3 regions of the Polymorphospora sp. A560 genome follow, and region 2 is predicted to be linked to each of the others. Evidence: riboswitches for the same ligand, from Rfam matches in the RefSeq annotation. Region 2 holds a riboswitch; each other region holds the start of a gene.
The links. Region 2 has a riboswitch for cyclic di-AMP ahead of QCD66_RS18125 (C39 family peptidase). Riboswitches for the same ligand answer to the same signal wherever they lie in the genome.

Region 1 (9,969 bases), 3.6 Mb from region 2:
TCGAGGAGGTTCTCGGTGACCACCACCGGTCCCCGTCCCCGCCGACCGCTCCGCCTGCTCGTCGGCATACTCGTCGCGGTCGTCGTGCTCTGCTGCTGCGGCAGCGCCGGGATCACCGGGTGGCTGCTGCTGCGGCCGGGGATCGACACCGCCGGAAAGGTCGACTTCCGTAACCCGCTCGCCGTACCACCGCTGGCCCCGTCCCGCATCGACGACGAGGGACGACGGGTGTTCGACCTGCGGGCGCAGGCCGGCCAGCGCGACTTCGGCCGGGGCACGGCCACCCGGACCTGGGGCTTCGAGGGCGACTACCTCGGACCGACCCTGCGCGCCACGCGCGGCGAACGGGTCGTCGTCGACGTCGTCAACGGGCTGCCCGAGCCGACCAGCGTGCACTGGCACGGCATGCGCCTGCCCGCGGTCATGGACGGCGGCCCGCACCAGGAGGTACGCCCCGGCGCCACCTGGTCACCCACCTGGACGGTCGACCAGCCGGCGGCCACCCTCTGGTACCACCCGCACCCGCACGGCAAGACCGAGGAGCACGTCTACCGCGGCCTCGCCGGCATGTTCATCATCGACGACGAGCGGGAATCGGCACTACCGCTCCCCCGCGACTACGGCGTCGACGACTTCCCGGTGATCGTCCAGGACAAGAACTTCGACCGGGACGGACAACTGCGGGTCACCCGCAACATGTTCTCCGGCATCGGGACGCTGGGCGACACCCTGCTGGTCAACGGCACCGTCGCGCCCTACCTGGACGTCACCACCGAACGGGTACGGCTCCGGCTGCTCAACGGCTCCACCGCCCGGACGTACGACTTCGGCCTCGCCGACGACCGGCCGTTCGCGCTCATCGGCACCGACGGCGGTCTGCTGCCCGCCCCGCACACCACCCGGCGGATCACCCTGTCGCCAGGTGAACGGGCCGAGATCGTCGTCGGGATGCGGGCCGGCGAGCGGGTCGCCGTACGCAGCTTCCCGCCCGCGCTCGGCAACGTCTTCTCCGACCGGTTCACGGGCGGCGAGGACACCTTCGACGTGCTCGAACTGCGGGCCGCCGGCACCCTCGCGGCAGCACCCGACCTGCCCAACCAGCTCGTTCCGGTCAAGCGCATCGATCCGGCGTCGGCCGTCACGACCCGGTCGCTCGACTTCGCCGGCCGGGGGATCAACGGCAAGAGCATGGACATGGGCCGGATCGACGCCGCCGTCGTCCGGGGCAGCGTCGAGATCTGGGAGGTCACCAAGCTCGACGGCACCCCGCACAACCTGCACGTGCACGATGTGCAGTTCCAGGTGCTGACGATCGGCGGCGAGCCGCCACCGCCGCACCTCGCCGGCTGGAAGGACACCATCCTCCTGCCCGACGACGACACCGTACGGATCATCATGCGGTTCGGTGACCACGCCGACCCGAACGTGCCGTACATGTACCACTGTCATCTGCTCTATCACGAGGACCAGGGGATGATGGGCCAGTTCGTGGTGGTCGAACCGGGCCAGTCGGCGGGCACCCCGCCGCGCGGCGGGGCGGGACACTCACACGGACAGTGACCGCGGCGCTCCGCGCGGCAGGGTTTCAGCAGCCTTCGGCGCGGTTAGATTGACCTGGTGCTCGGTCTACCCGCTGACGTCACCGCCTGCCTGTTCGACCTCGACGGTGTCCTGACCCAGACCGCACGGGTGCACAACGCGGCCTGGGCGGAGACCTTCGACGCCTACCTGCGCCGCCGATCGGCCGCCACCGGCGAGCCGTTCCGGCCGTTCGACCCCGGCCCCGACTACCACCTGTACGTCGACGGCCGGCCCCGCCTCGACGGCGTACGCAACTTCCTCGCCTCGCGCGGCATCACGCTGCCGGAGGGGACGCCGGACGACCCGCCGACCGCCGACACGGTCAACGGGATCGGCAACAGCAAGAACGCCATCGTGCTGCGCCGGATCGCCGCCGGTGACGTAGAGGTCTTCGACGGATCGGTCGCCTACCTGCACGCGGTCGCCCGGGCCGGAATCCGCCGGGCGGTCGTCTCCGCCAGCGCGAACTGCCGCCAGGTGCTCGCCGCCGCCGGCATCGAGGACCTGTTCGAGGTACGCGTCGACGGCATCGTCGCACGCGAACAGGGACTGCCCGGCAAACCGGCCCCGGACACCTTCCTGGCCGCGGCCCGGATGCTGGGGGTCGAACCGGCCCGGGCCGCGGTCTTCGAAGACGCGCTCGCCGGGGTCGAGGCCGGCCGGGCCGGCGGGTTCGGCCTGGTGGTCGGCGTCGACCGGGCCGGCCAGGCCGAGGCGCTGCGCGTCCACGGCGCCGACGTCGTCGTCACCGACCTGTCCGAACTACTCACCGCGCAAGAGGCCGTGAGCGAGCGCAGCGAGCGAACCAACAAGCTCAGTACCAATCATGACGACGGCGAGCGAAGCGAGGCGGTGTCATGATCCGTGAGCGGGCCTATCCGGTCGAGCCGTGGCACGTGCGGGAGACCGGCCTCGACCTGGACATCCTGGCCCAGTCGGAGTCGGTGTTCGCGCTGGCCAACGGGCATGTCGGGCTGCGCGGCAACCTCGACGAGGGTGAGCCGCACGGACTGCCCGGCAGCTACCTCAACTCCTTCTACGAGCTGCGTCCGCTGCCGTACGCCGAGGCCGGGTTCGGTTTTCCCGAGTCGGGCCAGACGATCGTCAACATCACGAACGGCAAGCTGATCCGGCTGCTGGTCGACGACGAACCGTTCGACGTCCGCTACGGCGAACTGCTCGCCCACGAGCGGGTGCTCGACCTGCGCGCCGGCACCCTGGAACGCAACGTGCACTGGCGTTCACCGGCCGGCGACGAGGTCCGGATCCGCAGCACCCGGCTGGTGTCGTTCACCCAACGGGCGGTCGCGGCGATCTGCTACGAGATCGAACCGGTCGACGAACCGGTGCGGCTGATCGTGCAGTCCGAACTGGTCGCCAACGAGGAACTGCCGGCGCAGGCGAAGGACCCGCGGGTCGCCGCCGTACTGGAGTCGCCGTTGCAGGCCGAGGAGCGGCTGGTCTACGAGGACGGTGGCCTGCTGATCCACCGGACCAAGCGGAGCGGGCTGCGGCTGGCCGCCGCGATGGGGCACGAGGTCGACGGGCCGGAACGCACCAAGGTGACCACCGAGGCGTACGAGGACTGGGCCCGTACGACGGTCGCGGTGGCGCTCCGTCCGGGCCAGCGGCTGCGGATGGTCAAGTACCTGACGTACGGCTGGTCCAGCCGGCGGTCCCGGCCCGCGCTGCGGGACCAGGTCGGCGGTGCGCTGGCCGGGGCCCGCTACTCCGGTTGGGAGGGGCTGGTCCGCGAGCAGCGCGAATACCTCGACGACTTCTGGGACGCGTCCGACGTGCGGGTCGAGGGTGATCCCGAGGTGCAGCAGGCGGTGCGGTTCGGGCTGTTCCACGTGTTGCAGGCCGGCGCGCGGGCCGAGTCGCGGCCGATCGCCGCGAAGGGCCTGACCGGTCCGGGCTACGACGGCCACGTCTTCTGGGACACCGAGACGTTCGTGCTGCCGGTGCTGACGTACACCCAGCCGGCCGCGGTGGCGCACGCCCTGCGCTGGCGGCACGCCACCCTGGACCTGGCCCGGGACCGGGCCCGGACCCTCGACCTGCACGGGGCGGCGTTCCCGTGGCGGACGATCCGGGGCCACGAGTGTTCGGCGTACTGGCCGGCGGGCACCGCCGGCTTCCACATCGGCGCCGACATCGCCGACGCCGTCCGCCGCTACGTGCAGGCGACCGGGGACACCGAGTTCGAGCGCGAGATCGGCCTGGAGCTGCTGGTGGAGACGGCGCGGTTGTGGCGGTCGCTGGGCCACCACGACCGGCACGGCCGGTTCCACATCGACGGGGTCACCGGGCCGGACGAGTACACGGCGGTGAAGGACGACAACGTCTACACGAACCTGATGGCGCAGCGGAACCTGCTGGCCGCCGCGGAGGCGGTGCAGCGGCACAGCGAGGAGGCGTGGCGGCTCGGCGTCGACGACGAGGAGACCGCCGCGTGGCGGGACGCGGCCGGGTCGATGTACGTGCCGTACGACGAGGAGCTGGGCGTGCACCCGCAGGTGGAGGGCTTCACCCGCTACCAGGAGTGGGACTTCGCCGCGACCCCGCCGGACAAGTACCCGCTGCTGCTCAACCACCCGTACTTCGACCTCTACCGCAAGCAGGTGGTCAAGCAGGCCGACCTGGTGATGGCGATGCACCTGCGCGGCGACGCGTTCACCGCCGAGGAGAAGGCGCGCAACTTCGTCTACTACGAGCGTCGTACGGTTCGCGACTCGTCGCTGTCGGCGTGCACCCAGTCGGTGCTGGCCGCCGAGACGGGCCATCTCGAACTCGCCCACGACTATCTGGGCGAGGCCGCCCTGATGGATCTGCACGACATCCACCAGAACACCCGCGACGGGGTGCATGTGGCGTCGCTGGCGGGGGCGTGGATCGCGCTGGTGGCCGGGCTCGGCGGGATGCGTGACCACGACGGCCGGTTGTCGTTCGCGCCCCGGCTGCCGAGCCGGATCGGCCGGCTGGAGTTCTCGTTGATGTGGCACGGCCGGCGGCTGCGGGTCGACGTGCGGCCGCACGAGGTGACGTACGCGCTGCGGGACGGCGACGACGACACCCGGCTGGAGTTGCGGCACCACGGTGAGGAGGTCACGGTGACCTGTGACGATCCGGTGACCCTGCCGATCCCGGCGGCTCCGCCGGCGGGGCCGCCGCCCCGCCAGCCGCCGGGGCGTGCCCCGGCCCGCCGGTCGGCGCTGGGCGAGCTGTGACGGATACGCCGGAGCCGGGTCGCGCAGGCGACCCGGCTCCGGCGTGAGTGTCCCTACAGCAGGGACAGGTGCACGTGGTTCGTGTGGTCGGTGTTCGGGTCGCCGTAGGCGCCGCTGTACGACTTCCAGCCGATCGCCGGTAGCCAGACCTGTTTGAACCAGATGACGTAGAGGATGCCGAGCCGGTCGGCGTTGCGGACCAGGAACGCGGCCAGGTTGTTGCCGTACAACCTGTTCTCACCCTGCGCGACGCCGCCGAAGCCCTTCTTCTGGGAAGAGAAGTCGCAGGCGCGTCCCTTGGGGTGCTCGTACGGCCCACCGGGGCGGTAGCAGGAGACGTACCAGTTGAACCCGGCCTTCTGGGTCTCCTTGAGCGCGTGCAGGGTACGCGCGGTGATGCATCCCGAGGTCGTCGGGTCGTTCTGGTTGCACGACTGTGCCGGCCACGATCCATCGCGGTTGCGCGGGGCCTGCGCGGCGATCGGCGAGGTCGCGTTGACGAACCCGCCGGTCGAGGCGCCGCCGGCCAGCCGGAGCGCCTTCTCGGTCTCGGCCTTTTTCTTCGCCATGACCTCGAGTTGCTGCTGCTCCTCGGTGACGGCCTGGTCGATCGCGGCCTTGGCCCGGTTGGCCTGGTCGAGCGCGGCGTTGAGTTCGCGCATCTTCCGGTTGTCGTGCTGGGCGAGGGCGTCGAGGCTCTCGGCGCGGTCGAGGAAGTCCTCGGGCGACGCGCTGTTGAGCAGCATCATCATCGGCCCGATGCGGCCCATCCGGTAGGCGTTGGCCGCCACCTGGCCGATCTCGGGCTGGAGCATCTCGATCTGCTTTTCGACCTTCTGCAGTTCGAGGGTGAGCTGCAGCTGGCGCTTGCGTGAGTTGTCGACCGCCGTCTTCGCCTCGACGTAGCCACGGCTGGTGGCTTCCATCACGTCGCGCAGCAACGGGTTCTCACCCTCGTCGCCGGGCGTCGTCGGTGCGGAAGTTGGCTCGGCGTGTGCCGTGCCGGGGGCGACCGCCAAGCCGATGAGCACGGCTACGGCGGTCACGAGCGTGACGGGCAGCGACTGCCGCCGACGCTGGAATGACGTCATCTACCGTTCCTCCCATCTGCCGCCGACCGGGTTAGCTGACGGGTTCGGGACGGAAGGATCCCTACCGCTGGCGCGGATTCACCCCGGGACACCTGGTTCCCCGGCTCGCCTCGCGGCGATTGGGCGGCGGTCACCACCGGCGCCGATGGGCGCCGCCGGGCGGAGACCGCGGGCCAGCCTACCGGATGGTTCGGGTCCGTCGCTCCGGAACCACCGAGCCACTACCAGGGCGGATGCGTTACAGGACAACGACTTTCGGTGATGTCTGTTGGTCGGTCGAGCCGGCCGCCGGCGGCTGCCGGGCGGTGACTTGCCAGCTTGCTGACAGGTTCCACATGGCCGGCGCCCAGCGGCACGACTCATGGTGAATCCCGGTAAACCGTCCAACCGTTACCAATCGGAGGAAAGTGATCATGCAGATCGTCCCCAGGAAGGCGGCACTCGTCGGCCTCGGTGCGGCCGGGGTGCTCGCTCTGGCGGTGGCCGTACCGACCGTGGCCCTCGCCGAGGATCCGACACCCGCGCCGTCGACGTCGTCCTCCAGCGCGCCGTCCCGGACGGAGCAGCACGAGGAACGGCGGGCCGAGCACAACCGGCAGCTCGCCGAGGGGCTGGCCGCCGAACTCGGCGTCGACGTGGAGAAGGTCAGCGCCGCGCTGGAGAAGGTGCAGGGTGACCTGCGCACCGGGGCCGAGCAGGAGCGGCAGGCGAAGCTCAAGGAGCGGCTCGACGCGGCGGTCGAGGAAGGCAAGCTGACCCGGGAGCAGGCCGACGCGATCATCGCGGGCGCCGAGGCCGGCGTGTTCGGGGGCAAGGGCGGCGGGTTCGGGCCGGGGCCGGGACGCGGCGGACGCTGACCGGAGCCCGGCACCCACCGGATCGCGGGCCGGCGGCGGACCTGTCCGCCGCCGGCCCGCGCGGTCTCAGCAGTAGAGGTTGTTGCCGGGCGTGGTGCCGAGGATCTGGACGAACCGCTGGTAGGCGTTCACCCGACTCTGCACCGTGGCCGGGTTGCGGCCGTTGCACTCCAGCGCGCCGTTGATGCTGCGGATCGTCTCACCGAAACCGATCCCGTTGACCATCGCGTGGTGCGGGGTCATCGTGCCCGGACCCGACTGGGTGTTCCAGTACCACAGCGCCGTCTTCCAGGCCACGGCCGCGTCGTTCTGCACCAGCCACGGGTTGGTGAGCAGCGGCAGGCCAAGCGCGTCGCCGGCCGCCTTGTAGTTGAAGTTCCAGCTCAACTGCACGGGGCCGCGGCCGTAGTAGGCGGCCTGGCCGGCCGGGCAGCCGTACGGCTGGCTGGTGTCGCAGTAGTGCGGGTAGTTGGCCTGGTTCTGCTCGACGATGTGGACCAGCCCGCCGGTCTCATGGTTGACGTTGGCCAGGAAGGCCGCCGCCTCGCGCCGCCGGGTGGTCTCGTCACCGGTCTTGGCGAAGCCCGGGTACGCGCTCAGCGCGGCGGTCAGCCCGCTGTAGGTGTAGAAGCCGTTCCGGCTCGGGAACATCTGGTTGAACTGCGCCTGGCTGACCACGAAGCCGGTGTTGCCGCCCGGCGGGGTGGTGGGCGGCTGCCCGCCGCAGGAGTAGGGCTCCCAGTACCAGGTGCTGATGATCGGGTCGTACCCGGGATTCTCGTGCTTGGCCCGGTAGTACTGGCCGTTGGTGTAGCGGACGATCGAGCCGGCCGGGTACCACTGGCCGGCGACCCAGGCGGGGTGGTTGCAGTTGGTGCCCGGCGGCGGCTGGGTGCCGCCTCCGCAGGTGCCCTGGTCGGCCCAGACGCCGGAGCCACCGGTGCTGGGCGCCTCGCCCTGCGTCCACCACTTGGCCTGCCAGTTACGGCCGTTGTGGGAGGCGGTCATGCCTCCGGTGTAGACCGCCGAGGAGTTCCAGGCGGTCGCGCAGGTCGCGGCGGACGCGGACGACATCGGTACGACGACGGCCAGGGCGACCGCGACCGCGAGTGCGGCCAGCGACGCGATCGTGCGTTTTCTGGACACGTAATCACTCTCCTCGTTACAGCAGACTTAGACAGCCATCTTTTAATAAACTTTACTAACCTATTCCGTCGGCCAACGCAAGGGGATCGAGCCCCGGGCATACGCGGGGCGCACGACGGCACCGGCCGAGGTCATCCGGCGAGGAGACGCCACCGGGCCGCACCGCACGGCCGGTTGCGGGGCGAACCGGATGGACCGACCGAGCTGCCCAACGGCCGAGATGATCTAGATAAATACTCTTCGCCGCACGGTGCCCAATACGGTCGAACGACCCCGAGCACGAGGAGCCACCCATGTCACCGCTGGCCGACGGAGCCAGCACAGCACTCACGCCGACCCGGGTACGGCTCGTGCCGAGTTGGACCGCCGGCGCCGGCGTACCCGACGTGGACGCGTCCGCGCTCCTGGTGACCGCGGCCGGCAGGGTCCACGGCGACAAGGACCCCGTGTTCTACGACCAGCAGCACCACCCGAGCGGCGCGGTCGTCCACTCCGGAAAGCGGACCGGTCCGGCCGGTCCCCTCAACGGCTGCAGGTGAGGCGTCAGCGCCAGCCCACGTCGATCCGGTCGCCGCGCTCGTCGAAGAAGTGCAGGGCGTCCAGGCGTACCGAGATCGCCAGCGGATGGCCCGCCGACACCCCCGGGTACGGCGCCAGCCGTACGGCCAGTTCCGCCGGCCGCCGGTGGTGCCGGCCGGGGTCGCTGAGCACACTGGTCCGGCCGCCGGCCTGCCGCTGCCGCGGGATCGAGCGGCCGGCGTCCGCGCCGCGCCCGGTCAGCCGCTGGACGGCATTACCGAGCCGCTTGATCGGCCCCGGTTCGGCGGCCTGGCCGGGGACCGCGCCGCTGATGTCGTCGACGACCACGGCGGTCGCCCCGATGTCGAGGTAGGCCAGCGACTCGTGGCCGTGGTGCTCCAGGTAGCGGATCCGGCCCTGGAGCACGTCGCCCTGGGTGTCGGGTGCGACCGGGGTCAGCGCCTCGGCCCGCATCCCGACGACGATCCGCTCACCGTGGTAGTGCGCGACGGCCCGCGCCCGGATGTCGTCCCATGGCAGGTAGAGCGCCTGGTCACCGAGGTTGAGCGTGACGTAGCGGTCCAGGTGCACGTAGACCGACGCCTCGAGCAGGTTCATCCGGGGGCTGCCGAGGAAGGCGGCGACGTAGAGGGTCGCCGGCCGCCCGTAGACCTGGGTGGGGGTGCCGACGTCCTGGAGCACCCCCTTACGCATGATCGCCACCCGGTCGGCCATGGTCAGCGCCTCGGCCTGGTCGTGGGTGACGTAGATGGTGCTGACCTTCAGCTCGCGCACCAGTCCGGAGATCTCGGCCCGCAGCTCCGCCCGCAGACCGCTGTCCAGGTTGGACAGCGGTTCGTCCATCAGGAACAGTCCGGGGCGGCGTACGATCGCGCGTCCCATCGCGACCCGCTGACGCTGGCCACCGGAGAGCTGGTTCGGTTTACGGCCGAGCACGTCGCCGATGCCGAGGGCGCTGGCGACGTCGGCCACCCGCTCACCGCGCGGAGCGGGCTCCACCCCGGACAGCCGCAGCGGGAAGGCGATGTTGTCGCCGACCGTCATGTGCGGATAGAGGGCGAAGTCCTGGAAGACCATGGCGATCCGGCGGTCGCGAGGTGGCAGGTCGTTGGCCAGCTCACCGTCGAGCAGGATGGCCCCCGAACTCGGGTCCTCCAGCCCGGCGACCATCCGCAGCACGGTGGACTTGCCGCAGCCCGACGGGCCGAGCAGCACCATGAACTCGCCGTCGTTAACGTCCAGATTGACGTTGTCGACCGCGATCGTGCCGTCGTGGAACACCTTTGTGACGTCTTTGAGCGCGACGGTTGTCACCGCCACCTCCCCAAGCCTCGATGCCGGCCTCCGAATGACTGTGACGAGCGTCATCAGGTCCGACTATCGGGTAAACGTTCCATGTTCGTCGTGTGACAGGCCAGTTACCTGGCCTGTTCGACCTTCAGGAGCCGCGATCCGCCGGGTCCTTCGGCGACGGCCGAGGCGTATCCGTCGGCCCAGCCGTAGCTGCCGTCCGGGTCGAATATC
Region 2 (9,969 bases):
TGCTGAAGCTGCGTCGTTCCTTGGTGGTGGTGGTGCCGCCGCGTTCGACGGTGACGGCTCCGGCGCCGGAGATGGAGGCGACGTTGAAGGAGTAGGCCTGGGGTGAGCCGATGTGTGGCTTGGCGAGGCGGCTGAACAGGATGCGGAGCATGGCGTTGGCGTCGGTGGCGGTGCCGACGGTGGAGCGTGGGTCGCTGCCCATCCGTTCCTGGTCGACGATGATCGCGGTGGTCAGTCCGTCGAGTACGTCGACGTCGGGTCGGGCCATGGTCGGCATGAAGCCCTGGACGAAGGCGCTGTAGGTTTCGTTGATCATCCGCTGTGATTCGGCGGCGATGGTGCCGAAGACCAGGGAGCTCTTGCCGGAGCCGGAGACGCCGGTGAAGACGGTGAGTCGGCGCTTGGGGATGTCGACGCTGATGTCCTTGAGGTTGTTCTCGCGGGCGCCGTGTACGCGGATCAGGTCGTGGCTGTCGGCGATGTGTGGCGCGGGCGGCTGCGTCGTCGTGGCCTTGCTCATCGTGTCTCCATCTGTCGGGCGGGGCCGCGGTGCGGCGTCGCCTGGTGCGTGGCGGGCCGGTCTCCCCGCTCCCCCGCCCGGCGCCGGTGTTCGGTGTCGTGGCGGCGCCGGGCGGGGGTCGGCGGTCATCGGTCGTTTCGTGGGTTCAGCCGAGTTCCTGGATGCGGACCATGTTGCCGGCGGGGTCGCGGAAGGCGCAGTCGCGGATTCCGTACGGCTGCTGGGTCGGCTCCTGGACGACCTCGGCGTCGCTGGCCTGGAGGCGTTCGAAGGTGCTGTCGAGGTCGTGGGTGGCCAGGACGACGCTGGCGTAGGTGCCTTTGGCCATCATCTCGGTGATGGTGCGGCGTTCGTCGTCGGTGATGCCGGGGTCGGCGGCCGGCGGGTGCAGGACGATGGAGGTGCCGGGCTGGTTGGTGGGGCCGACGGTGATCCAGCGCATTCCGCTGTAGCCGACGTCGTTGCGGACCTCGAAGCCGAGGGCGTCGCGGTAGAAGGCGAGGGCGGCGTCGGGGTCGGTCTGCGGCAGGAAGGTGTGGTGAATGGTGATGTCCATGCCGGTCACGCTAGTTGTGGCCGTTGCCTGCTGCTTCTCGATTCCTGATCGGTCTGGTCACCTGTTTGGCGACGCATGACGGGATTCCCGCGGTGGCGTGTCCGGCCTGGCGGCGGTAGACGCTGGGCGGGACGCCGACGAGTTCGGTGAAGCGGGTGCTGAAGGTGCCCAGTGAGGCGCAGCCGACGGTGAAGCAGACCTCGGTGACGCTGAGGTCGCCGCGGCGGAGCAGGGCCATGGCGCGTTCGATGCGTCGGGTCATCAGGTAGGAGTAGGGCGACTCGCCGTAGGCGAGCCGGAACTGGCGGCTGAGGTGTCCGGCGGACATGTTCACGCCGCGGGCGAGGGCCTCGACGTCCAGCGGCCGGGCGTACTCCCGGTCGATCCGGTCCCGGACGCGGCGCAGGCGGGCGAGGTCGCGCAGGTGCTGCGTCGTGGCGGAGTTGCTGGTCACGTGCGTGATGGTGCCATGGCGGTGGTGGGGTTGCCCAGCGTGGTCGGGGTGGTTCGGCCGGCTTTCTCCCACTGGTGGCCGGGCGTCACAGGGGCACCTTTGGTGTCGTGGCGGGTGGCCTGGCTGCCCGTACCCGATGATTTGGCCGAGAGGGCATGGGGGTCGTCTTTTCGGTGGCGTCGTGGTCGGGTGATGTATCGACGGTGGGCCTCGGGGGCGCCGTTGTTTCGGTGGTGCACACACCGTCCGTTCCGTTTTGGCTTTGCTGGGCGCTTGCGGCCCGGCTTCGCCCGGGTGCGGCGAACGCGAGTGCGATAGATCGCAGCGCGATAACCGGGTCTTGGCACGGCGGAGGGCGGCCAGTACGGTCGGGAAATCCGTTCCGGTTGTTGGGTCATCATCCGATGGCGCCGGAGCGGATCCGCTTAGTCGTATTCGTACGAGCCGGGGACCCAAGCAATCGGGGTGAATCCGTGGGCCGATGCCTGCGGTAGGGCGACCTTTCCCGCCCGAATCCGTCAGCTAACCCGGTAGGCGGTTGTGGAAGGAGACGACTGTTCGTGCGGTACCGAGCGTGCCTGGTTGGCACATCCCCCATTTCCCTGTCGTGCGGCCGTTTGTCGCGTGGACCGACGATCCTGGCTGTTTGCTGACGCCGGATCACTGATCACGACACCAGATCGGTTCGGAATCGACTGAGCCGGCCGTTGCCGGCTGTCCTTTTCCTGTTTCGCGTCTCCCGTTGTGGCGGCGGTGCCGTCTGCGGCCCGCCGTCGGTTTTGCGGGTCCTGTCCCGGGTGGGTCGCGATTCGTCGGTCTGGTCGACGTCTGCCGTTTTCGATTGGGACGCCGACGACAGTCGGCGGGTAATGGAGCTTCAAGTGGAAAACTCTCGTTCGTACAATCCGTTCCGTCGGGTTATCCCCAACCGTTTCCGTTCGGTGGCCGTGGCGTCGGCCGCCGTGCTGGCGGTGGCCGCGACGACGGGCAGCCTTTCGTCCGGTACCCCGACCGGGGCGGAGTCAAACGCGGGGGTCGAGTCGGGTGTGGTGCAGTTGGCGCTGACGCCGGAGCGGGCCCAGGCGGCGCCGCCGCAGGAGGCCGCACCCAAGGAGGCCGCGCCGAAGGCGCCGGCGGAGAAGACGCTGTCGTACGACTTCCAGTACCAGCCGAACGCGTACTACTGCGGTCCGGCGTCGACCCGTATCGCGCTGAGCGCGCAGGGGCACACGCCGAGCCAGGACAACCTGGCGGGGCAGCTGGGTACGACGTTCGCCGGGACGAACTCGTCGCACGACATCGCGCGGGTGTTGAACAAGGTGGTCGGCGGGGACGCCTACCGGGTGCGGGAGATTCCCGGCCAGAAGGCGACGTCGGCGCAGATGGACCGGCTGCAGGCGGACGTGGTCGAGGCGGTCGGCAAGGGGCGGCCGGTGGTGGCGAACATCGTCGGCGGGGCGACGGACAACGACGGCTTCTGGCGCAGCTTCCCCGGTGGGCACTACGTGACGATCGTCGGTTACGGCGACGAGGGGCGGCAGGTGCGGGTCGCCGATCCCAGTGGTGTCGGTCCGGCGAGCTACTGGATGAGCACGATCACGATGGCGCACTGGATGGCGTCGCGCGGTTACTCGTACTGACCGGGTACACGTACGGAACAAGGGCCGGCCCTGGTGGGCCGGCCCTTGTTCGTGGGTCAGAGTCCGCCGGCGACGCGCAGGATGGTGCCGGTGGCGTACGACGCCTCGGGGCTGAGCAGCCAGGCGATGGCGTGGGCGATCTCGGGTGCGTCGCCGGCGCGGCCCAGTGGTGCGCGCCGGGCGATGCGGTTGGGGCGGTCGGGGTCGCCGGAGACGGTGTGGATGTCGGTCCAGACGGTGCCGGGTGCGACTCCGTTGACGCGGATGCCGCGTGGGCCGAGTTCTTTGGACAGGCCGATGGTGAGGGCGTCGACGCCGGCCTTGGCGGCGGCGTAGTGGATGTATTCGCCGGGTGAGCCGAGGGTGGCGGCGGCGGACGAGACGTTGACGATGGCGCCGCCGGCGTTCATGCGGCGGGCGGCCTGTTGGGCGCAGAGGATGGCGCTGACGAGGTTGACGTCGATGACGTGGCGCAGGTCTTGCGGGGTGAGGTCGACGAGTGGGCCGATGCGGCTGGTGACGCCGGCGTTGTTGACCAGGCCGGTGACCGTCCCCAGTTTCGCCTCGGTCTGGTCGAACAGGTCGGTGACCTGGTCGGGGTCGGTGACGTCGGCGCGTACGGCGATGCCGCGTCGGCCGGTGGTGTGGATGTCGGCGAGGACGGTTTCGGCGGCGGCGGTGTCGTCGCGGTAGCACAGTGCGATGTCGTGTCCGGCGGCGGCGAGCCGGCGTACGGTGGCGGCGCCGATTCCGCGGCTGCCGCCGGTTACCACGGTTACCGGTGTGTCGGGCACTGCCCACTCCCCCTCTTTCGGCTGGTCGTGGTGGTGACGCTACCGCGCTGCCGTCCGGTGTGGATGGCCGGCGTACGGTGGGCCGGTCGACGACGTGGAGGTGCGTGGTGGCCGGTCTGGGCAAGGGTGATCTGGTCGAGGACTTCGAACTGCCGGACGAGACGGGTACGCCGCGGCGGTTGAGTGTGCTGCTGGCGGACGGGCCGGTGGTGGTGTTCTTCTATCCGGCGGCGCTGACGCCGGGGTGTACTGCGGAGAGCTGTCATTTCCGGGACCTGGCTGACGAGTTTTCGCAGGTAGGGGCCAAGTTGGTGGGGGTCAGTCGGGATTCGGTGGAGCGGCAGCGGGAGTTCGCCGGCCGGTACGGGTTCGGTTATCCGCTGCTGTCCGACGTCGACGGGTCGGTGGCGCGGATGTTCGGGGTGCGGCGGGCGTTGCCGTTGGGTGCGCTGTCGACGCGGCGGATGACGTTCGTGGTCGGTACGGATCGGCGGGTGCTGGCGGCGATCCACAGCGAGGTGAGCATGACGGCGCACGCGGACCGGGCGTTGGCGGTGCTGCGGGAGGCGGCGGCGGGTTGACGCGGCCGGGGTGTCGTGCTCGACGTTGTCGGTGTGGCCTGGTAGGAAGGCTGCAATCAAACATGCGTACGAAAAGAGGGTTGTGATGGCGACGCGCACCGCTGGGTTGTCGACCGAGGAGCTGGAGGGCATCCGTGACTCGCTGGCGGCGGGTCGTAAGCCGAAGGTGGTGTTCACCGAGTCGGCGGGGCAGATCGCGGGGCAGGTCGGCCAGGTGGTGGCGCTGACGGATCCGGCGGTCTCCGAGGAGTGGGTGGTGGTCCGGTTCGGTCGTGACGAGCTGCCGTTCTCCCCCGCGGATCTGGGGATCGCGCCGCGGGTGCCGGCGGGCCGGCGGGCGGCGGAGCCGAAGGTGGAGGCCGTGGAGCCGGCGCCGCCGGCGGAGCCGGAGTTCAAGTTGGATCAGCCGGTGCCGGCCCCGCGGCCGGAGCCGGTGACCGAGTCGGAGCCGGAGGTGGAGGCGAAGCCGGCGCGGCGGGCGGCGAAGGCGGCCAAGGTGGCGAAGCCGAAGGCGGCGCCGGGGCTGACGGTGACGCTGGCGTACGCCGAGGGTGAGTGGACGGTGGGTGCGACGCAGGGCAGCAAGGCGTTGGCGAAGCCGTACGTCATCAAGCCGGCGGAGGCGTTGAAGATGGTGGCGTTGATCGACGTGCCGGGTGTGCACGAGGCGGTGGAGCAGATCGTGAGTGCCGAGCGGGCCGAGGCGGAGCAGCAGGCGGAGCGGTTGCGGTCGGAGTTGGCGGAGATCGAGGCGCGGCTGGCGGAGTTGCGCGACGCGGGCTGAGGCCCCGGTGGATGCCGCTCACCCGTGGCGGGTGCCACGGGTGAGCGGGGTCAGTCCGGTGGGATGTTGGCCACCCCGATCCGGCGCCGGAAGACCCAGTACGTCCAGCCCTGGTAGGCCAGGACGACCGGGGTGCACAACGCGGCGATCCAGGTGAGGATGCCCAGCGTGTAGCCGCTGGCGGCGGCGTTGGTGGTGGTCAGCGTGCCGGCCGGGTCGGTGGTCGACGGCAGCACGTCGGGGAAGATCGCGGTGAAGGCGGTGGCGACGAGCAGGCCGGTGGCGGCGGTCGTGCCGGTGAAGGCCCAGCCCTCGCGCCGTACCCGGTTGGCGGCCAGGCCGGCGACCAGGGCGAGGATCGCGAGCAGGGTGAGCGCGACGGCGGCGGTGTTCTGCCGGATGTTCAGCGTCCAGGCCAGGAAGATCGCGGTGAGCGGGAACGTCACCATGCCGAGGCGGCCGGCGAGCTGGTTGGCGCGCTCGCGTACGTCGCCGGTGGTCTTCAGGGCGAGGAACAGCGCGCCGTGGGTGGCGAACAGGGCCAGGAAGGTGGCGCCGCCGAGCAGGGTGTACGGGTGCAGGGCGGCGAGCAGGTCGCCGGTGTACTCGTGGTCGGCGGACAGGGGTACGCCGTGGACGATGTTGGCCAGGATGATGCCCCAGGCGACGGCGGGGACGGCGGAGCCGACGGTGATGGCGGTGTCCCAGCGGGCCTTCCAGGCGGCGTCGGGGCGCTTGTGCCGGTACTCGAAGGCGACGTTGCGGAAGATCAGGGCGATCAGGATGAGCAGCAGCGGCAGGTAGAAGCCGGAGAAGAGGGTGGCGTACCACTCGGGGAAGGCGGCGAACATGGCGCCGGCCGCGGTGATCAGCCACACCTCGTTGCCGTCCCAGACCGGGCCGATGGTGTTGATCAGGACGCGGCGTTCGCGGTCGTCGCGGCCGAGGGCGGGCAGCAGGATGCCGACGCCGAAGTCGAAGCCTTCGAGGATGAAGTAGCCGGTGAACAGGACGGCGATCAGCAGGAACCAGAAGGTGGACAGTTCCACGGGGTGCTCCCGGGGTCAGTAGGCGAAGGCGAGCGGCTTGTCTTCGTCGTCGTGTTCGGTCGGGTCGGGCTCGGGTGCGGTGGTGTCCGGCAGGCCGTGGCGGGCGTAGCGGACGAGCAGGCGTACCTCGACGACGGCGAGGGTGGCGTAGACGAGGGTGAAGGCGGCGAAGGAGGTGAGGACCTCGGCCAGGGAGACGCTGCGGGAGACGCCGTCGCGGGTGAGCATCTCGCCGAAGACGATCCAGGGCTGGCGGCCCATCTCGGTGAAGATCCAGCCGAAGCAGTTGGCGGCCAGCGGCAGGACCGGCATGACGAGGCCGGCGCGCAGCAGCCATTTCGAGGTGGGGGTACGGCCGCGGCGGTGGGCCCACAGCGTCCAGGCGGCGATCGCGGCGGCGGCGAGCCCGAAGCCGATCATGAGGCGGAAGCTCCAGTAGGTGACCGGGATGATCGGGGTGTAGCTGCCGGGCCCGTACTGGGCGGCGTACTGCGCCTGGAGGTCGTTGATGCCGTGGACCTCGCCGTTGACGTCGCCGGTCGACAGCCAGGACAGCAGGTACGGGATCTTCAGGGCGAACAGTTCGCGGCTGCCGTCGAGGCTGCCGACGGTCAGTACGGAGAACGAGGCGGGCGACTCGGTGTCGTAGAGACCTTCGGCGGCGGCCATCTTCATCGGCTGCACCTGCGTCATGATCTTGCTCTGGATGTCGCCGGTGACCAGTACGCCGGCGGTGGCGACCAGGGTGACGACCGCGCCGAAGCGGGCGGCGAAGCGGTACGTGCCGGCGTCGGGGTTGCCGGGGCGGCGGATCAGGTGCCACAGGGCGACGGCGACGATCAGCGAGCCGGCGACGAGGAAGCAGCCGAAGATGGTGTGCGGGAAGGTGACCAGGGCGACCTTGTTGGTCAGCACCGCCACGAAGTCGGTGAGTTCGGCGCGGCCGCTGTCCGGGTTGATCCGGTAGCCGACCGGGTTCTGCATCCAGGAGTTGGCGGCGAGGATGAAGTAGGCGCTGACGGTGGAGCCGATGGCCGCGGCCCAGATGCAGGCGAGGTGTACGCGTTTCGGCAGCCGGTCCCAGCCGAAGATCCACAGGCCGAGGAAGGTGGATTCGAGGAAGAACGCGAGTAGTGCCTCGATCGCGAGGGGGGCGCCGAAGATGTCGCCGACGAAGCGGGAGTAGTCGCTCCAGTTCATCCCGAACTGGAACTCCTGCACGATGCCGGTGACGATCCCCATCGCGAAGTTGATCAGGAAGAGCTTGCCGTAGAACTTGGTGAGCTTGAGGTAGCGCTCGTTGCCGGTGCGCAGCCACATGGTCTGCAGGACGGCGACGAGGACGGACAGGCCGATGGTGAGCGGTACGAACAGGAAGTGGTAGACGGTGGTGACACCGAACTGCCAGCGGGCGACGTCCAACGCGTCCACGGTTTTCCCCCGTCATCGAGGTTCTACGACAACCGGTAGTAAATACTACTGCTCGTCGTAGAGGCTTCCGGCCCTACCCGGGGGTGCCACACGTCACCTCCCGCTGGCGCGGCTGTGCGACGATCTACCGCTGATGGACGACTCCCCCACCACCTGGCGCGCCCCACGACTGTGGCTGTTCTTCCAGTTCATGGCCCGCGTCGTCGTCGGGCTGCTGGCCCGGCTGAAGGTCACCGGCGACGTACCCGACGGGCTGCGGCACGGGCCGCTGATCCTGGCCGCCAACCACATCAGCCCGTTCGACCCGATCGCGCTCACCGCCGCCTGCCGGGTCCGCCGGATCGCCCCACGGATCATGGCCACCGGCGGGCTGTTCCGCGCCCCCGTCGTCGGCGCCGCCATGCGGCACTGCGGCCACATCCGGGTCGACCGGCGCACCGAGAACGTCGGACAGGCCCTGCACAGCGCCGCCGAGGCCGTCGCCGGCGGCTCGGTGGTCATGGTCTACCCGGAGGGGCGCATCGGACTCGACCCCGGCATGTGGCCCGAACGCGGCAAGACCGGCACCGCCCGGCTCGCGTTCGCCAGCGGCGCGACCGTCGTACCGGTCGCGCAGTGGGGCGCGCACGAGGTGCTGCCGTACGGCGCCCCGAAAGGGATGTTCGGCGGCATCGCCCGCGCCCTGATGCGCCGGCCGGTGATCCGGGTGCACTTCGGGCCACCGGTCGACCTGGCCGACCTGGACCCGGCCGTGCCCGGCGCGGCGCTAAGGGCCACCGACCGGATCATCGACGCGCTCACCGACACCCTGGTGCCGCTGCGCCCCGACGAACCCGACCGGCCCCGGCACGTCGACCCCGCCCGGCCGGTCGACACCAGCCGCAGCCACCGCCGCCGCACCGACCGTTGACGTACGGCCCGGCGAGCCCTCAGCCGCGCCGCTGGCGCAGGTAGGCGAGCACCGCCTCACGGGTCGTCCGGACCCCGAACACCTCGCGGGCCTGGGCGATCCGCCGGTTCGCGGTCCGCAGCGACAGGAACTCCGCCGCCGCGGCCGCCGCGATCGTCTCCCCGTTCGCCAGCCGCTCCAGCAGCGCCCGCTGCTCCGGGATCAGCACCACCGCGGTGTCGTCCTCCGGCTCGGCCTCCGGGTCGCGGAACACCGGACCGAGCCGGGCCAGGTCACCGACCAGCGCCCGGCCCACCTCGGTCGACGTGTCGGCGATCGCGACCACCCCGACGCCCCGGGCCGCCGCGAGCACCGCCAGCCGCACCGTCTCCAGGTCGGGAACCCGGCCGAACAGCACCACCTTCGCCTCGGACATGTCCCACGTCGACTCGGCCAGGGCGAAGCCCTCCCGGGTCAGCCACCCCGCCCGCGCCAGCCGGCGCAGGACCGTCGTCGCGTCGGGAGCCGACGGCACCACGTAGCGGGGCGGCTCGCCGCCGCTCACCGCAGTACCTCCAGCGCCAGCGCCGCCGCCTCGGTCCGGGTCCGGGCACCGAGCTTGCGCATCCCGGCCCGGATGTGTGTCTCGACCGTCTCGCCGGAGATCCCGAGCTGCCCCGCGATACGGCGCGTCGGCTCCCCCTGCGCCACCAGCCGCAGCACGTCACGTTCCCGGTCGGTCAGTTCGGTGCCCGAGCGGGGGCCACGGCTGTCGCGACGTACGGCGTGCCGGCGCAGCGCCCGGTGCGCCCGGCCGACCAGGACGACCAGGCCGGCCTGCTCGGCGAGCTGCTCGGCGGCCAGCAGCGGCGGCACCGCCCGGGCCGGGTCGGCCTCGTGCAGGCCGTGCGCGAGCAGGCAGCGGACCTCCTCGCGTACGGACAGGTCGTGCCAGGCCTGCGCGGCGGTCGCGAACCCGTCGGCGGCGGCCCAGGCGGCCAGCGTCTGCGCGACCGGCGGCAGCCGGTCGGTGGCCGGGTCGGCGGCGACGGGTTCGGCGGCCCCGGCGTCGTACGCCGCCCACCGGGCGGTGATCCGGCGCAGCCCGTCGACCAGGGCCGGACCGCCACGGGCGGTGACCGGCGCGACCGCCCGGTCCGGCTGCCCGTCGAGCCAGGCCGCCTCCCGCCCCACCCAGTCCAGCAGTACGTCGACGGTCGTCGACCCGGTCGGCGCGCTCGCGAGCCGGGCCCGGGCCGGGGCGAGCAGGC
Region 3 (9,969 bases), 4.0 Mb from region 2:
ACATGAGGATCTGTACGTCCTCCCGGTCCACGTACATGAACCGGTGTCCGAACTGGATCTGCACGTACGTCTTCTCGCCGCGGATCACCGTCCAGTCGCCGGGCGAGTTGCCCTCGTACGTGCTGGCCCGGTAGTACTCGCTGCCCAGCACGTCACCGACGGCGTACCGTTCGCCGGCCTTCATCGTGTACTGCAACGGGGAGATCGTCTGGTAGGGCACCCCCGCCGGGTACGCCGCCGCCTCGGGGTAGGCACGGCCGTACAGCGGGATGGTGTCCTTGCCGGGCTTCGGGGTGGCGACCAGGCCGATCGACCACTTGCCGTTCGGCGCCGACGGCGGATTGTGGAACCACGCCTTCTGCCCGAGATACCAGATCGCCGTCCAGTCGCCGCGCCGCTCGGCGATCGCGTACGTCTGCCCTGCCGACGCCCGCGCTCCGTGGTCGGAGATGTGCATCGTGTTCGGCGTACCGTCGGGGCGCTTCGCCAGGTCGTTGACGAGCGGGGCGTCCGGGCTCGGCGCGCTGCGCAGGATCACCGACGACGAGCCGCGCGACGGGCACGGTACGCCCGCGACCTCGCAGCCGGTGAACGCCGGCCGGTTCGTCGCGAAGTCCGGGTCGATCGTGACCAGGCCGGTACGGTGCGTGCCGGTGCTCCAGAACGGCGCCTTCAGCAGGTCGAAGTAGTGCGACCAGTTCCAGTACGGGCCCGGGTCCCAGTGCATGCTGCCCATGTTGCTGGCGAGCGTGCCGGGCACGTTGTCGTGCCCGATGATGTGCTGCCGGTCGAGCGGGATGCCGAGCCGCAGCGCCAGGTGCCGCACCAGCTTGGCGGAGGTGCGGTACATCGCCTCGGTGTACCAGGTGCCCTGGGCGGCGAAGCCCTCGTGTTCCAGGCCGATCGCCTTGGCGTTGACGAACCAGTTGCCGGCGTGCCAGCCGACGTCCTTGGCCTTCAGGTGCTGGGCGATGTGCCCGTCGACCGAGCGCAGCGTGTAGTGCCAGCTCACCCAGTTCTTGTCCTGGGCCAGCCGGGTCGTGCCGGCGAAGTAGCCCTCGGCGTCGTGGATGACGATGTACTCGATCTTCTGCTGGGCCGGGCGGTTGCCCTTGTCGTGGTTGCCGTAGCTGGTCGGGACCGTTCCGTCGCCGCGCAGTTCGTACGGCGCCGGCAGCCACTCGCAGGAGATGTCGTCCGGGCACTCCAGCCCGTCCGGGCGGGCCAGCTTGCGCAGGCCGAGCCGGTCCAGCCAGGACGTCGCCGGGGTGAGGCCGGCGTGCCGGGCCAGACTGACCTGGTGGCCGTCGTCGGTCCGCCGGGTCGCGCCGGTACGGATCGTCGAGTAGACCTCGTCGGCGAAGGCGGCCGCCGCGTCACGGGTGTCGGCGCCGGAGTAGCGCGCGACCGCGCCGTACCAGTCGGCCGGGTCGCTGCCGGCACCCTGCGGGGCACCCAGTTCCCGCTGGTACGCGGCGAGCAGCGCGGCGCCGCCGCGGATGTTGACCACCGGGTCGGTACGCAGCGCCTCGGCTCCGGCCCCGGTCAGTCCGGCGGCGGTGCCGAGGGTACGCAGCGCCGCCTCGTCCGGCGGGTTCGGCGCGGGGTGTTCGAGTTCGATCGCCTCGCGGGAGGTGTCGCCGCGCGGGTCCTCGTGGGTGCCGTGGTGACCGGGTACCGGCAGGCTCGCCACGTGCGCGGCGTCGGTGAGGTGCATCGGGCCGTACCCGCCGCTCGTGCTCGGCGTGCCGGCGTTGGTGTCCCAGCGCGACTGCAGGTACGACACGCCGAGCAGGATGCTCTCCGGTACGCCGTACTCGGCGGACGCGGCGGCGTACTGCTGCTGTCTGGTATCGGTCGGGGCTGGCACGGCGGGTGCCGGGCTGACCGGCACGAGCGTCGCGGCGCCGACGACCGCGACGCTGAGCAGGATCCGCCTGCCCGTCGGCTTGGTGAGACGCTGCATCGAACCTCCAGTCGGATTGATCTATGTCGTCACCTTCGTCCGTGTGGCCGCTCCCGTCAATGGATTCCGGACGATGTCTGCGTACTGTAGGAAACTTTCATGCCTGACTGACTGCGACAGGCTTGACACGCAACGGATTTCACAGGTCCGGTGGTTGCGCATTGATAACGACGCTGCCTAATGTGATGAACCGTCGAGCGGGATCCGGCCATCCACCAGGGATGGCGTCGACTCGACACCGCCGAGTCACAACAAGGTCGTGAGCCGGGGACCCAGAAGTAACCGGGGTGAATCCGCAGACTTGCGGTAGGGCGCAACTCTCCCGCCCGAACCCGTCAGCTAACCCGGTAGGCGGTCCGTAAGGAGAAGGAGCACCGACCCCGGTGGCTGATCATGCACCGTGGCGCCGACTCTTCCGGCCGGCGACCGCCGGCCGACCGCCGGCCCTGCCACGTCTCCGCCGGTTGACCAGGACAACCGTCTTCGTCGCCGTCGCCAGTGTCGCCATCGTCCTCTTCGGAGCGGTACCCGCCCAGGCCGAGCCGACCGTCGCCGAGATCGAAGCCCAGATCGACAAGTCGTGGAGCCAGCTCGAGCCGGTGATCGAGCAACACAACGCCACCCGCGAGCAACTGGCGACGAAGAAGAAGCAGGCCGACGCCCTCGCCGCGAAGATCGCCCCGCTTCAGCTCCAGGTCGACCTGGCCATGGAACGCGTCGGTCAGTTCGCGACCCGCGCCTACAAGGGCGGCAACACGTCGGCGTTGAACTCGATTCTCACCAACGGCTCGCCGCAGACCCTCGCCGACCAGCTAGAACTGCTCGACCAGTTCGCCCGCCGGCAGGCCCGCGACATCCAGAGCGTGGTCGACCTCAAGGCGCAGTACACGGCGCAGAAGGGCCCGCTCGACACCCTCGTCGCCCAGCTCACCACGACCGAGGCCGAGCTGGCAGCCAAGACCAAGCAGATCAACGCGGACATCAAGAAGCTCCAGGAGCTGCGGCTCAAGGCGTACGGCACCTCCGGCGGCCTCGGCTCGCTGCGTCCGGCGCCCTGTCCGGCGACGTACCCGGGTGGGCCGGCCAGCACGGTCGCGAAGTTCGCCTGCTCCCAGATCGGCAAGCCCTACGTCTGGGGCGCCTCCGGGCCGAACGGCTACGACTGCTCCGGTCTGATGCTCGCCGCCTGGGGCAAGGTCGGCGTACGACTGCCGCACAACGCCGCCGCCCAGCGCCGGACGATGCCCTCGATCAGCCGCTCCGAGCTGCGCCCCGGTGACTTCGTCTTCTACAACTCCGACCTCAGCCACGTCGGCATGTACGTCGGCAACGGCTGGCTGGTGCACGCCTCCCAGGCCGGCGTACCGGTCCTGATGAAGCGCTACGACAACGGCACGATCCACAGCTTCGGCCGCCCCAGGATGTGACGGCGAGGCCAAAAGGGGCGGCTCCCTCGACGGGAGGCGCCCCTTTTGCTGTCTTCGTGCCTCAGCGGACCGGCCAGGTCCGCCAGTTCTGCCACGAGCGGCTCGGCGTCGGTCCACGCTGCCCCTGGTAGCGCGAACCGTAGACCGCCGACCCGTACGGGTGCTCGGCCGGCGACGACAGCCGGAAGATGCAGAGTTGGCCGATCTTCATCCCCGGCCAGAGCGTGATCGGCAGGTTGGCCACGTTGGACAGCTCCAGCGTCACGTGCCCGGAGAAGCCCGGATCGATGAAGCCGGCCGTCGAATGCGTCAGCAGGCCGAGCCGGCCGAGGCTCGACTTGCCCTCCAACCGTCCGGCGAGCTGGTCGCCGAGGGAGATCACCTCGAGCGTCGACGCGAGCACGAACTCGCCCGGATGCAGCACGAACGGCTCCCCGTCCGGTACCTCGACAGCCGAGGTCAGGTCATCCTGCTGCACCGACGGGTCGATGTGCGTGTAGAGGTGGTTGTTGAACACCCGGAAGAGCCGGTCGAGCCGTACGTCGATACTCGACGGCTGGACCAGCGCCGGATCGAACGGCTCCAGCGCCAGGGCGCCCGCCTTGATCTCACTGACGAGGTCGCGGTCGGAGAGCAGCATCGTCACACCATAGCGAGCCGGTCTGGGTGGGTCGGCGGCCCGCCCCGCCGGTTCGGGCAGATTGTGCTGGTCAGATCCGCGGTTCGTTACCCGTGTCGTACAGATGTTCGATAGAATTCCGGTATGGCTACCTGGACCGAGTTCGCCGCCGACGAGCCCCGACTCGCCGAAGCGATCCGTTCGCTGATGCACCAGTACGGCCCCGGCCTGGGCTACCTGGCCACCGTCCGGGCCGACGGCGGGCCGCGCGTACACCCCGTCGCCCCGGTGATCACCGACGAGGGCCTCTTCTGCTTCGTCGTCGACTCACCCAAACGCCGCGACCTGGAGCGCGACGGCCGGTACGCCCTGCACTCGTTCCCCCCGGAGGACAGCGACGACGAAGCCTACGTCGCCGGCCGCGCCCGTCCCGTGACCGACCAGGCACGGGTCGCCCGGCTGGCCGACACCCTGCGCGCCACCGACGACGTCGACTGGCGCCTCTTCGAGTTCAGCATCGAGGTCGCGATGGTCGCCCGCCACGGCCAGTCCGGCGCCACCCCGCTGACGGCGGACCCGGCCGGCCGTCCCGAAGTCCGACTCTGGCTGGACCCCGCGACGTCGCCGGCCGTGGCGACCCAGTTGGCCGCCTGAGCCCACCCCATCCCCCGAAGATCCGCGTGGCCAGGGGCCGGCGCCCGCCCAACGTGCGCCCACCCCCTGGTCACGCGGATCGGGAGGGGTCCGTGCGTCAGCGCAGCCGACCAGGTACAGTGAGGTCCGCTCGCGGGTGTAGTTCAATGGCAGAACATCAGCTTCCCAAGCTGACAGTGCGGGTTCGATTCCCGTCACCCGCTCCAGACAAAGCCCTGGCCAGGACGCAAGTCTCAGCCAGGGCTTCGGCCTTTCCAGATCAGCGATCATGGGTACGCGCGCCGCCGAGCGGTGCACCACGAACTGGTGGAACGTCTCGGTCAATGCTCACCCCCTCGCACGGTAAGACGTCTCCCGTGCCGGCGATGGTTGAGGTCAGACTGGAGACAGGTGACGACGGGCGGAGCGGGATGGGTGAGGGACTGACCCGGGATCAGGTGATCGTGCTGGTGGAACGGATCATGAACGGGGAGTATGCGGACGACGAGGAACTGGACCGCTGGCTCGACCGGCTCGCCCGCGATCTCGTCTGCCCCAGCGTCGCCGACCTGATCTTCTGGCCGCCCACGCCCTTGTCGGCGGCCGAGGTTGTCGAACGGGCCCTGGCCTACCAGCCCATCCGGACGCAACCTCCACAGTGATCAGAGGCCGCTGGCCAGGGCGGAGATTTCTTAGGCGGCAAGCAGGTCGGACAGGGCGGCCATGTGGGCTACTCGGTCACGGTGCTGTCGGGCTTGGAGCACCAGGTTCGCGACGACCAATGCCAGGTCGTTTTCTGGTATGTCGAGTCCCAGGTTCCGGCTCATCCAGGGTGCTACCTCGCTCCACCGGTAGAAGATCGTCCCCTCCCGTACCGGATTGGCAGGTGGAGGGAAGCCTCCCGGCCCGCGCTCCCCCGTGGAGTACCGGCGGACCGACTCCCGACTCTGCCCGATGCGGTCGGCGATGTCGGCGAGGGTCACGAGATCCTGATCCAGCACTCGCAGCGCAACCAGGCCGACGGAGTCGATGGCTCGTACGGCGGTGGCTATGGCATCGGCCAGGGTGGGTGCCTCTCGGTCGAATTCCGCGATGGGGAGTCCCTGCTCAGTGCCGAAGGTCGCGTCATCGAGCCCGGCGACCACGAGCGCGTCGAACTCGTCGTCCGTGGGTTCCCGGTCGAGCACGACCGTGAATACGTGGATTGCCACTACCTGCCTCCCTCCTGTTTCACGATGGTGCGTCTTCTCCCAGCGGAAGCGGATGCCGGTGATCGAGTGCGAAACGGTCGATCTGCTTCGCGTGCGTGCCCGGATCGCGCGGCGTGGTCCAGACGCTTCGACGCGCCTGGCAGTAGGTGCATATCACCTCACCCCATCGGTGGCCTCGGTGGATCTGCTTGACCAGAAGACCAGCCCCGTCAGCGCGGCGTAACGCATCGGCGATCTCTTTCTTCGGGTGGCGGCCCGAGCTGATCATTGTGTACTCCAGAAGGGTGGAACTGGCAGGTTTCGAGCACAGGGGTCCTCCGGGAGGGGACGGAGCACCGGATCGACTGAGGCAGTCGTGACGGCGGTACTGAGCGCAATAGGTCAGGGACATTCGCAAGGATGCACGTGGGCTTACCCTGGTGTAGTTATACACCAGGGTGGTGTAAAGGTGCACCGGGACGGTGGCTAGGAATTGAGGTGATGGGCCTGGAGGAGGGTGCGTAGGTCGAGGTCGCGGGCGAGTTCGGCCGGGCAGTCGGCCACGATGGCGGCCGTACCGATGAGCGTGGCGCCGCGCTGGTCGACGATCTCGTGGATGGCGCGTACCTGGGCTCCGGTGGCCACCCAGTCGTCGACGACGAGCACCCGGTCGGCGGGGCCGAGGTGCCGGTCGCGTACGCCGAGACGCAGCGTCCGGTCGCGGTAGTCCGGTGGGGTGTGCGCCCAGGTCACCGGCTCGGCCACCTGCCGGCCTTCGGCCTGTTTGACTGCGGGTAGGAAGCCGGCCCCGACGGCGGTGGCGACGAGTGGCCCGACGAGGTATCCGGTGACCTCGGGCGAGATGACCACGGTTGGCCGGTCGGCGGGGAAGAGGCCGGCGAGCGCCGGGCCGATTCCGGCCAGGATCTCGGGGTCGTGCCACCAGCCGGACATGTCGCTGACCAGGTGGGTGCTGTGCGGGCCGGGGTCGAGCCACCGGAATCCGGTGACCAGGCGTTTCCTCAGGTCAGCGTGCACGTCACCATCCTGCCGAGCCGGGGGGCCGCCCGGGTCGGACGTTCGGACAGACGTTTCACCACAAAGCAGGGCCAAAGCCAATGATCATATTGACTTCGGATGTGCCGGTCTGGCTACGGTTCGCGGCGTACGAGATCTGCGTTTGGGGAGGTCAGCGGCGTGGCGGGACGGCATTCACGGAAACCCGACCGGCGGCCGTGGATCGCGGGAGCGGCGATTTTGGCGGGCGTCCTTCTGGTCGGTGGCGGGATCGCCGGCGTACGGCAGGTGACCGGCCCGGCCACGCCGACGGCGGTCGACGTACCGGCGCCGTTCCGGGCGCCCGCGCCGGCCGACGCGCCGATGCCGGGCAGCGGCTCTCCGCTCGCCGTACCCACACCGCCCGGGACGCGGACCACCGACCCGGCCCCGACCACCGCCCCGCCGACCACCGTGGTCCCGGCCCCCGCTCCGACGACCGCGGCCCCCGGGACCACGACCCGGGCACCGGAGTCGACCCGGCCCCCGGCGCCCAGGACCTCGACAGCGCCGGCGCCGAGTCGGTCGCCCGCGCGGCCCTCGTCCAACAGCCCGCGACCGACGCCGTCGGCCACCCGGCCCGCTGCTGACGACAAGGTCACGGACAGCGGATCGTGCGGTGCCTCGTTCTACGCCGAGGGGCAACTCACGGCCAACGGCGAGCAGTTCGATCCGGACGCCCTCACCGCCGCCCACCGGACCTGGGCGTTCGGCACCCGGGTACGGGTGACCAACCCGGCCACCGGCGCATCCGTCGTCGTACGGATCAACGATCGTGGGCCGTTCGTCGAGGGGCGCTGCATCGATCTGTCGCGGGCGGCGTTCGGTGCGATCGCGCCGCTGGAACAGGGCGAGGTCGAGGTCCGGTACGAGGTTCTGGCCGGCTGAACCGCGCCCGATGGTGCCCGTGCGTGGCTCGGGCACGGCTGGTGGGCGGCCGGGTGGCCAAAACCAGATAGCCGAGGGGACAACTTCGTTCAGTCGCGCCCGTCGATCAGGCATGCTGTTCGGCGTACCCATGCCACTTTTCTCGTCGGGCCGCCGCCCGCTCAGCCCAGGATCCCGCGCCGGTCTCGGCGCGGCCCTTGTGCTGCTCGCGCTCGTGTCCGCGGTGGAGCTGGCCGACGGCGGAATGGTCAACTACGTCGGTCTGGTGGCGGCGGCACCGTTCCTGGCGGCGGCGTTCGCGTCGTGGCGGATGGTGCTGGCCGTCGGTGTGCTGTCGACCGTCGTCGCGGGTGGGTTCGCCCTGACCGGCCAGGTGGTCTCGTTGGCCGCGGTGGTCAACGTGATCGGTATCGGGCTGGCCACCGCGATCGCGGCCGGGGTGGCGGCGATCCGCCAGCGGCAGGCCGAGCAGATCGCCGAGTTGTCCAAGCTCGCCGCCGTCGCCCAGCAGGCCGTGCTGCGCCCCATCGGCCCGCAGGTCGGCAGCCTGGCGGTCGCCGGCCGCTACATCTCGGCGACGGCCACGGCCGACATCGGCGGCGACATCTACGAGGCGCTCGACACCCCGTACGGCGTCCGGATGATCATCGGAGACGTCCGGGGCAAGGGCCTGGACGCGGTACGGCTGGCCAGCATCGTGCTCGGTTCCTACCGGCACGTCGCGTACGAGCGGTCGGACCTGCGGGCGATCGTCGCCGACCTGGACCGGGCGGTGGCCCGCAGCGTGGGCGACGAGGACTTCGTCACCGCGGCGCTGGTCGAGGAGCGGGGCGGCACGCTGACCATCGTGAACTGCGGTCACCCGCCGCCGCTGCTGTTGCGTCGTGGGCAGGTGATCCCGCTGGAGCCGCCGGCGCCGGCGCCGCCGCTCGGGTTCATGCCGGTCGTCCGGCCCCGGGTGGAACGTCTCGAACCCGGTGACCGGCTGCTGCTCTTCACCGACGGGTTGGGCGAGGCGCGCCGGGACGGCGAGTTCTTTCCGACCGCCGACCGGGCCTGGCGGCTGCTGGGGCACGGCACGGTCGGCGACGGGCTGGCGTCCCTGGAGACGGCGCTGGTCGAGTGGGTGCACGGCCGTCTCGACGACGACATCGCGCTGGTGCTGATGGAGTACGCGGGTCCGCGACCGGTCAGCACCACTGCGGTCCCGAGCTGGGAAGTCGGCGCGGCCGACCACTGAGGCCAGCACTCTGGCCTTCGAGTGTGGCGTCCGTCACTTTAGCCATTACCTTGTCGCTTCCTACCCGCGGGTAATACAGTCGGGGTTACTGACCGGTAACACTGCCCGAGAAAACCGGGGGCCAGCGAGCATGACGCACTACAAGAGCAACATCCGAGACCTCGAGTTCAACCTCTTCGAGGTGTTCGGCGCGGAGCAGGTGTTCGGCCAGGAGCCGTACACCGATCTGGACGTCGAAACGGCTCGCAGCTTCATCGCCGAGGTCGACCGGCTCGCCCGCGAGGACCTCGCGGCCAGCTACACCGACAGCGACCGCAATCCGCCGGTCTTCGACCCGGCGACCCACACGGCACCGGTTCCCGAGTCGTTCCGGAAGTCCTACCAGGCGTTCATGGACGCCGAGTTCTGGCGGCTCGACCTGCCCCCGGAGCTCGACGGCACCAACGCGCCGCGGGCGCTGTGGTGGGCACTCGCCGAGCTGGTCCTCGGCTCCAACGCGCCGGTCTGGATGTACGCCTCCGGCCCGTCCTTCGCGCACACGCTGCAGCGGGAGGGCACCGAGCGGCAGAAGAAGTGGGCGAAGCTCTTCGTCGAGAAGCGGTGGGGCTCGACCATGGTGCTGACCGAGCCGGACGCCGGCTCCGACGTCGGTGCCGGTCGTACCCGGGCCATCCCCCAGGAGGACGGCTCGTGGCACATCGAGGGCGTGAAGCGGTTCATCACCTCGGGTGAGCACGACCTGACCGAGAACATCATCCACTACGTGCTCGCCCGCCCGGTCGGCGTCGAGGGCGTCGGCGGCCCCGGCACGAAGGGGCTTTCGCTCTTCGTCGTACCGAAGTTCCACTTCGACGAGGAGACCGGCGAACTCGGCGAGCGCAACGGCGTCTACGCCACCAACGTCGAGCACAAGATGGGCCTGAAGGTCTCCAACACGTGCGAACTGACGT

Region 1: another riboswitch for cyclic di-AMP. It lies ahead of QCD66_RS02075 (coiled-coil domain-containing protein); the one in region 2 lies ahead of QCD66_RS18125 (C39 family peptidase).
Region 3: another riboswitch for cyclic di-AMP. It lies ahead of QCD66_RS00355 (NlpC/P60 family protein); the one in region 2 lies ahead of QCD66_RS18125 (C39 family peptidase).

Annotation. Positions count from the first base shown of each region.
Region 1 is NZ_CP122282.1:440,055-450,023, reverse strand. Features, by position in the region: gene QCD66_RS02090 (multicopper oxidase family protein) at 16-1,560, shown strand; gene QCD66_RS02085 (beta-phosphoglucomutase family hydrolase) at 1,618-2,442, shown strand; gene QCD66_RS02080 (glycoside hydrolase family 65 protein) at 2,439-4,811, shown strand; gene QCD66_RS02075 (coiled-coil domain-containing protein) at 4,865-5,902, opposite strand; cyclic di-AMP (ydaO/yuaA leader) riboswitch at 5,907-6,038, opposite strand; gene QCD66_RS02070 (hypothetical protein) at 6,316-6,759, shown strand; gene QCD66_RS02065 (glycoside hydrolase family 19 protein) at 6,826-7,905, opposite strand; gene QCD66_RS02060 (TerD family protein) at 8,199-8,444, shown strand; gene QCD66_RS02055 (ABC transporter ATP-binding protein) at 8,449-9,759, opposite strand; gene QCD66_RS02050 (hypothetical protein) at 9,864-9,969, opposite strand, start outside.
Region 2 is NZ_CP122282.1:4,053,787-4,063,755, reverse strand. Features, by position in the region: gene QCD66_RS18140 (ATP-binding cassette domain-containing protein) at 1-520, opposite strand, end outside; gene QCD66_RS18135 (VOC family protein) at 666-1,076, opposite strand; gene QCD66_RS18130 (helix-turn-helix transcriptional regulator) at 1,087-1,530, opposite strand; cyclic di-AMP (ydaO/yuaA leader) riboswitch at 1,943-2,082, shown strand; gene QCD66_RS18125 (C39 family peptidase) at 2,472-3,170, shown strand; gene QCD66_RS18120 (SDR family NAD(P)-dependent oxidoreductase) at 3,227-3,964, opposite strand; gene QCD66_RS18115 (peroxiredoxin) at 4,072-4,545, shown strand; gene QCD66_RS18110 (hypothetical protein) at 4,631-5,329, shown strand; gene cydB (cytochrome d ubiquinol oxidase subunit II) at 5,380-6,378, opposite strand; gene QCD66_RS18100 (cytochrome ubiquinol oxidase subunit I) at 6,394-7,809, opposite strand; gene QCD66_RS18095 (lysophospholipid acyltransferase family protein) at 7,943-8,719, shown strand; gene QCD66_RS18090 (LuxR family transcriptional regulator) at 8,739-9,263, opposite strand; gene QCD66_RS18085 (LuxR C-terminal-related transcriptional regulator) at 9,260-9,969, opposite strand, start outside.
Region 3 is NZ_CP122282.1:79,542-89,510, forward strand. Features, by position in the region: gene QCD66_RS00350 (N-acetylmuramoyl-L-alanine amidase) at 1-1,966, opposite strand, end outside; cyclic di-AMP (ydaO/yuaA leader) riboswitch at 2,196-2,334, shown strand; gene QCD66_RS00355 (NlpC/P60 family protein) at 2,350-3,393, shown strand; gene dcd (dCTP deaminase) at 3,455-4,033, opposite strand; gene QCD66_RS00365 (pyridoxamine 5'-phosphate oxidase family protein) at 4,157-4,666, shown strand; tRNA gene QCD66_RS00370 (tRNA-Gly) at 4,799-4,872, shown strand; gene QCD66_RS00375 (e9imm peptide) at 5,032-5,307, shown strand; gene QCD66_RS00380 (hypothetical protein) at 5,338-5,832, opposite strand; gene QCD66_RS00385 (hypothetical protein) at 5,876-6,124, opposite strand; gene QCD66_RS00390 (phosphoribosyltransferase family protein) at 6,322-6,873, opposite strand; gene QCD66_RS00395 (septal ring lytic transglycosylase RlpA family protein) at 7,033-7,779, shown strand; gene QCD66_RS00400 (PP2C family protein-serine/threonine phosphatase) at 7,892-9,019, shown strand; gene QCD66_RS00405 (acyl-CoA dehydrogenase) at 9,150-9,969, shown strand, end outside.